2 linked regions of the Lentimicrobium sp. L6 genome follow. The protein of the gene in region 1 interacts with the protein of each later gene in a pairwise test. Links are inferred from orthologs where the notes say so. Each region holds a gene or a part of one and is shown on either strand. Other genes may lie near its edges.

Region 1 (3,448 bases):
GCAATACCAAAAGGCAAGCCTTTAAACTGTTCTTCCAACTCTTTCTCAAAAGCATTATAAATGTTTTTAATGGGGATGATATCGTAAGGAGAGCCTAAGTTTTTAGCTAAGTCTTCTGCGTCTTTCACCGAATGGTCGCTAGAATATTGAGAAGGTAATAATATGGAAGTTACATTTTCGACTCCCAAGGCTTTTACTGCTAATACCAAAGTTACGGCTGAGTCTATTCCTCCACTTAATCCGAGGAGGGCCTTTTTGAAACCCAATTTCTCAAAATAATTTCTAATGCCCATTACCAAAGCATCGTGTATCAATTCTATTTTGCTAGTTTGACAAGTTTCCACAGGAGTTGACGAGAGGTTTTGAGTATCGAAAAACTGAAAATCTTCTTCAAAATAACTCATTTCACCCACTATCTCAGCTTTCTCATTCATCACCAAACTACCACCATCAAAAAGTAATTCGGTTTGCGCGCCCACATGATTCACATACAATAGTGGAATATTATATTTTTCCACATTCCTCTTTAGTATATCTTTTCGCACTTCACGCTGATCGAAATGAAAAGGGCTGGCTGCTATATTGATCATCACATCTGGATTTTCTTTCACTAACTCATCCATAGGGTTAATGGTATATAGTGGAACATCTCCAATATTCCATAAATCCTCGCAGATAGTTAAGGCTATTTTCTCACCTTTGAAATCGATACATGAGAATTCTGAATTGGGCTCAAAATAGCGGTATTCATCAAAGATATCGTAATTGGGTAATAAGCTTTTGTGCTTGACATCCTTAATCTTCCCATCCTTAATAAAGGCAGCAGAGTTAAATAATGGCTTTCCCTTATCGGCATGATTACGAGTGGGCAAACCCATGATGACAGCAATGTTTTTACATGATTCCGCAATTTTTTCGGTACTGGCCCAGCATTTATCAATAAAATCGTTGAATTCTAAAAAATCTCGAGGAGGGTAACCCGAAATGGCCAGTTCAGAAAAAACTATTAAATCAGCTCCTTGACTTTGAGCTTTTTCAATATTCAATAAGATTTTTTGTTCATTGGAAGCAAAGTTTCCAATATGATAGTTGAGTTGTGCCAGTGCTATTTTCATGCTAAAATATATTTGCAGCAAAGATAGAAAAGCACCTTGGATTTTAGAAATCAATTTGTAATTCATAAAATTGCTAGTATTAAAGAATTAGTGTAGTTTTGCCGCCAAGAATTGTATGCCATTTCAACTGATTTAAACCCTTGAAAACGAATAGAAATGAAGACTAAAAAAATATCTCCATCATTGCTTTCTGCTGACTTTGTGAATCTAGAAAGAGACATTAAAATGCTGGAAAAAGGTGGAGCGCATTTGCTTCATGTTGATGTGATGGATGGGCACTTTGTACCTAATATCACCATTGGTCCTCCTGTGGTAAAAGCAATCAAAAAGGTGGCTTCTATTCCTTTAGATGTACATTTAATGATTGAAAACCCAGGTTTGTATGTGGATGATTTTATTAAAGCGGGTTCTGATTATGTAACTGTTCATGTAGAAGCAGCCCCTCATCTTCATCGTGTGATTCAGCAAATTAAAGCGGGTGGTGCAAAGGCTGGAGTTTCTTTAAACCCTCACACTTCTTTGTCAACTATTGAGAATGTTTTAGGAGATATTGATATGGTGTTGATTATGTCGGTAAATCCTGGATTTGGTGGGCAGAGTTTTATTCCTCAGAGTTTGGATAAAATCAGAAAGCTGAAAGCCATGTTGAAAGAGCACGGTGCGGAACATGTGGAAATAGAAATTGACGGCGGCGTGAAACTCGATAATATTAAAGAGGTTTCAGATGCTGGTGTGGATGTTTTCGTATCTGGTTCTGGGATTTTTGGGGCGGCAGATCCTCAAGATATGATTCAACAAATGATTAAGGAAATAAATTAGTACCGAATTGTGTCCTTAGAGCTTGAAAAATTACCATTTTATTAAATATTATTCATTAAAGCTTTTCAAGGGCTTTATATTGAAATTAATTACTTTTGCAGCATGGAAACAAAACGTCAAGAAAAAATAGCCAGATTAATACAGAAAGAAATGGGATTGCTTTTTCAGAAAGAGTTGTCTCACTTTGGTGGAGGGGGAATGGTTACTGTGACCAAAGCCAAAATCAGTAGTGATTTAAGTATTGCAAGAATATATGTGAGTCTTTTAGCAGTAGAAGATACTGCAGCTGTTATTCAAGAACTAAACGATAATAATAGAGATATTCGTTTTGCTTTTGGCAAAAAAATTAAAACACAATTGAGAATAGTACCTCATATTAAATTCTTTGAGGATGATTCCTTAGATTATTACGAAAATATTGAAAGACTCCTAAACGAATAAATAAAAATGAGATACGATCCCATTAAAAGAAGCCTTGGTAAGGTTTTTAATCAACATCCTTCCCTTAGAAAAATATTTTATAGTCTTCTCGATTTATTATTACTCAGAACTTGGCATGTGAAAAAAGCTTTTAGAGCTTGGTCAGAAAATGCAAAAGGAGAGGAGAATATTCTTGATGCAGGTATGGGATTTGGTCAGTATAGCTGGTTTATGTCACGAATGCTTCCTAAGGCTCAAGTAAAAGGAGTGGATGTGAAGGACGAGCAGGTGGCAGATTGTAATGGCTTCTTTACAAAAGTTGGACAAAAGAATGCTCATTTTAAAGTGGCCGATTTAACCAAGTTCGAAGAAAAAGATAAATACGATTTCATTCTTTCTGTGGATGTGATGGAACATATTGAAGATGATGTTCAGGTATTTAAGAATTTCCACGCCAGCATGAAAAAAGGCGGAATGTTATTGGTTTCAACTCCTTCAGATCAAGGAGGTAGTGATGTTCATGACCACGACCACGACCATGATAGTGGTGGAGAGCATTCATTTATTGATGAGCATGTGCGCGATGGTTATGGAATTGATGAAATTCAAGAGAAATTAAAGAAAGCAGGATTTAGTAAATCCGAAGCTCATTATAATTACGGCACTCCTGGAAAAATCAGCTGGAAATTGAGTATGAAATATCCTATTTTAATGTTGAATGTTTCTAAGGTATTTTTTATCATCTTACCTTTCTATTATTTGATTACGTTTCCATTTGCTTTGATATTGAACTATTTCGACTTAATAGGAAAACATCAAACAGGAACCGGTTTGATTGTTAAAGCTTGGAAGTAGGACCAATGCTAGAATGATTTAATGGAATAATGATTGAATAGGATAAAATCAACTATTCTAAACATATCGTAAAGCTTCTACCTCAATAACTGATAAACTTTCCCCGGCATACATTTAATTACGCCCTCAAATTCAAGATTAAGTAATGTGGAAGCTAGTTTGCTACTCGTTAAACCACTTTTTCCCATTAATATATCGATAGCACATTGCTTATTTTCTCTCAATAAATCAACAATCTT
Region 2 (3,335 bases), on another replicon or contig:
AGGATTTATTCTTTTTATATTTGGTATATATTTAACATAAGACTAGAAACTGAGATTTTATTTATTTTAATTTGATTCAGAATCTGGCCTTTTATTATTCACATATTGAAAAATACATTATGAAAAAAGCTTTATTATTATTATCGGTAGTACTACTTGTTTCGTTTATTTCAAGTTGTGAAAATAGAGATGTTAATCCATTTGATGAAAACCCTTCTGATGTTCAACTAAAGTCAAATTCCAATGAAAATTCAGATTGTTTCCAAGAAGTGATTGGTGAATTATCTCAAGGAGAGTATTTAATTACAAAAAGTACCATTGAGATTAAAACCAAATGGGAGGACGTATTAAATAAAAACAATGACTTGTCAGTAGTGCTGGATGAAATTACTATAGTTAATATTAACGGATATCACATTTTAAAAGGTGTTGATCTCACTAACCATTCTGTTTCTATTATTCCATTGGTTTTGAAGGATGGTAAACTATATGAGATGAAGGCAGCACCAGGTGGTGGTTATACTGTTACTTGTTCAGGATGTACTAGTACAGGGGCTAGTTCCTCTGGTGAATGTGAACCACAAATAAATCCACAGAATGGTTACTATTGTACGGACTGTAGTGAAGGAAAGTGTACAAAAACTACTACATATGATCCATCTGGAATTCTTTAGAAAATAAACATCTTTAATCTAAATAAGTTAAAAGGGCTGATTTTTTCAGACCTTTTTTTTTGCGCAAAATTTAATTTCGTATCTTCGCTGCTCAATTGAAAATACAAAGATATTTCAATTAAAAAATTTAATAAACCGTTTAAAAAATTAGTGAAATGGGAGCAATAACCAACATTCATGCAAGAGAAATTTTGGACTCAAGAGGGAATCCAACAGTAGAAGTAGATGTATTTACAAGTAATGGTATCGTAGGCCGTGCGGCTGTCCCTTCTGGAGCTAGTACCGGTGTTCACGAAGCTGTTGAGTTACGTGATGATGACAAGAATAGATTCTTAGGTAAAGGTGTTCTTAATGCTGTTCAAAATGTAAACAAAATTTTGAATGATGAGCTTAAAGGAATGTATGTAACTGACCAAATTGATATCGATACTAGAATGATCGAAATCGATGGTACTCCAAATAAAGCAAAATTGGGTGCTAACGCTATGTTAGGTGTAAGTTTAGCTTGTGCTAATGCTGCTGCTCAAGAAACAGGACAGTATCTTTATAGATATATCGGTGGAACAAGTGCTAATACACTTCCTATTCCAATGATGAACATCCTTAATGGTGGTTCTCACGCTGATAATAGTATCGATTTCCAAGAGTTTATGATTATGCCTGCTGGTGCTGAGCGTTTCTCAGAGGCTTTAAGAATGGGTGCTGAAGTTTTCCATAATCTTAAATCAGTTTTAAAGAAACAAGGTTACTCAACAAACGTTGGTGATGAGGGTGGATTTGCTCCAAACCTTAAATCTAATGAAGAGGCTTTAACACTAATCTTACAAGCTATTGAGAAGGCTGGATACCGTCCTGGTGAAGATATCTTTATCGCTTTAGATCCAGCTTCTGCTGAATATTTTCTACCAGAAGAAAATATGTATCACCTTAAATGGTCAACAGGGGATAAATTAACTCCTGGTCAGATGGTTGATTTTTGGGATAATTGGGCTAAGAAATACCCTATTGTATCAATTGAAGATGGTATGAGTGAAGATGATTGGGATGGTTGGAAATTAATGACTGAAAGATTGGGTGATAAAATTCAATTAGTAGGTGATGATTTATTTGTAACTAATACTGATAGATTATCAATGGGTATTGAAAAAGATATCGCTAACTCTATTCTAATTAAAGTGAACCAAATTGGTACATTAACAGAAACTATCAACGCTGTTAAGATGGCACAATCTAATAGTTATACTGCTGTGATGAGCCACCGATCTGGTGAAACTGAAGATACTACTATTGCTGATTTAGCTGTAGCTTTAAATACTGGTCAAATCAAGACTGGTTCTGCTAGCCGTTCTGATAGAATAGCAAAATATAACCAATTATTACGCATTGAAGAAATCTTAGGAAGTGCTGCTTATTTCCCAGGAAAAGACTTCAAATATGTGAAGTAATTAGAAAATGAACAAAAAAAATCCATCATTGAGAAATGATGGATTTTTTTTATGCTTTTTTTGAGGATGTTTAAACCGCAATATCCCCTTTTATAGTAGGATGAGCCTCATAATTAACAAGCTCAAAATCTTCAATCTTAAAGTCGAAGATGCTTTTGACTTCAGGATTGAGTTTCATGGTAGGTAGTTCTTTAGTATTACGAGTAAGTTGGAGTTTTACTTGGTCCATGTGATTATTGTAAATATGAGCATCACCTATAGTATGCACAAAATCTCCTGGCTCAAGTCCAGTAACTTGGGCTATCATCATAGTTAGAAGTGCGTAACTTGCAATATTAAATGGTACCCCTAAAAAGATATCTGCGCTGCGTTGGTAGAGTTGACAGCTCAACTTTCCATTGGCTACATAAAACTGGAAAAGTATATGACAAGGAGGCAGTGCCATCTTCGAAATCTCACTTACATTCCATGCATTTACTATATGACGCCTAGAGTCTGGATTGTTTTGAATTGAATCAATGATTTGGCTAATTTGATCAACATGTTGTCCATCGGCGCTAGGCCATGAACGCCACTGATAACCATAAATAGGACCTAGGTCACCATTTTCGTCGGCCCATTCATTCCAAATCCTCACTTTGTTTTCTTGAAGATACTTCACATTGGTATCACCTTTTAAAAACCACAATAACTCGTGAATGATAGAGCGTAGGTGCAGCTTTTTAGTGGTAGTAATCGGAAAGCCTTTAGTTAGATCGAAACGCATCTGATGTCCAAAAACACTCTTTGTTCCTGTTCCTGTTCTGTCCGTTTTCTCGGTGCCTTCCTCTAAAACTCTTTCTAGTAGGTTTAAGTATTGAATCATGTTTTGTTTTCGTCTTTATTATAAACTCTAATGTGCTATTTCACCAATTTTTTCTGGTTCATGTTTGTGCTTAAACATCAAGGCGAAAGCCACAGTTATAAGGAGTGAATAGATTGCAAAAGAAGTCCATATTTCTTGCCACATATAATTTCCATCATTATTTAAGAAGAATTTATCAATAATAATACCGCTCGACCATGAGCCTAAAATTGCACCAAAGCCGTTTGTCATCATCATAAATAGACCTTGAGCACTGGCTCTAATTTTAGAATCTGTTTGTGTTTCTACGAACAGAGACCCCGAAATATTAAAGAAGTCAAAAGCCATTCCGTATACAATATTTGAAAGAAT

What was found. Proteins that work in one complex are often made in the same cells at the same time.
Region 2: the proteins of rpe (region 1) and eno interact in binary tests that used the Escherichia coli proteins (3 or more experiments, as listed by UniProt). The link is inferred for Lentimicrobium sp. L6 from one-to-one orthologs.

Annotation. Positions count from the first base shown.
Region 1 is NZ_JABKCA010000007.1:52,322-55,769, forward strand. Bases 378-3,102 are described here. They hold rpe (ribulose-phosphate 3-epimerase), read left to right. Parts: upstream 378-1,271; coding sequence 1,272-1,934; downstream 1,935-3,102. Other genes in these bases: HNS38_RS02985 (NAD+ synthase), read right to left, coding at 378-1,115; rbfA (30S ribosome-binding factor RbfA), read left to right, coding at 2,037-2,375; HNS38_RS03000 (bifunctional 2-polyprenyl-6-hydroxyphenol methylase/3-demethylubiquinol 3-O-methyltransferase UbiG), read left to right, coding at 2,382-3,102. Also shown: more of HNS38_RS02985, read right to left, coding at 1-377; more of HNS38_RS03000, read left to right, coding at 3,103-3,209; DNA-processing protein DprA, read right to left, coding at 3,287-3,448. UniProt on the Escherichia coli protein: Catalyzes the reversible epimerization of D-ribulose 5-phosphate to D-xylulose 5-phosphate.
Region 2 is NZ_JABKCA010000065.1:18,153-21,487, forward strand. Bases 1-2,974 are described here. They hold eno (phosphopyruvate hydratase), read left to right. Parts: upstream 1-829; coding sequence 830-2,119; downstream 2,120-2,974. Other genes in these bases: HNS38_RS15435 (hypothetical protein), read left to right, coding at 120-674; HNS38_RS15445 (thymidylate synthase), read right to left, coding at 2,190-2,974. Outside these bases: more of HNS38_RS15445, read right to left, coding at 2,975-2,984; HNS38_RS15450 (nucleoside permease), read right to left, coding at 3,012-3,335. UniProt on the Escherichia coli protein: Catalyzes the reversible conversion of 2-phosphoglycerate (2-PG) into phosphoenolpyruvate (PEP). It is essential for the degradation of carbohydrates via glycolysis.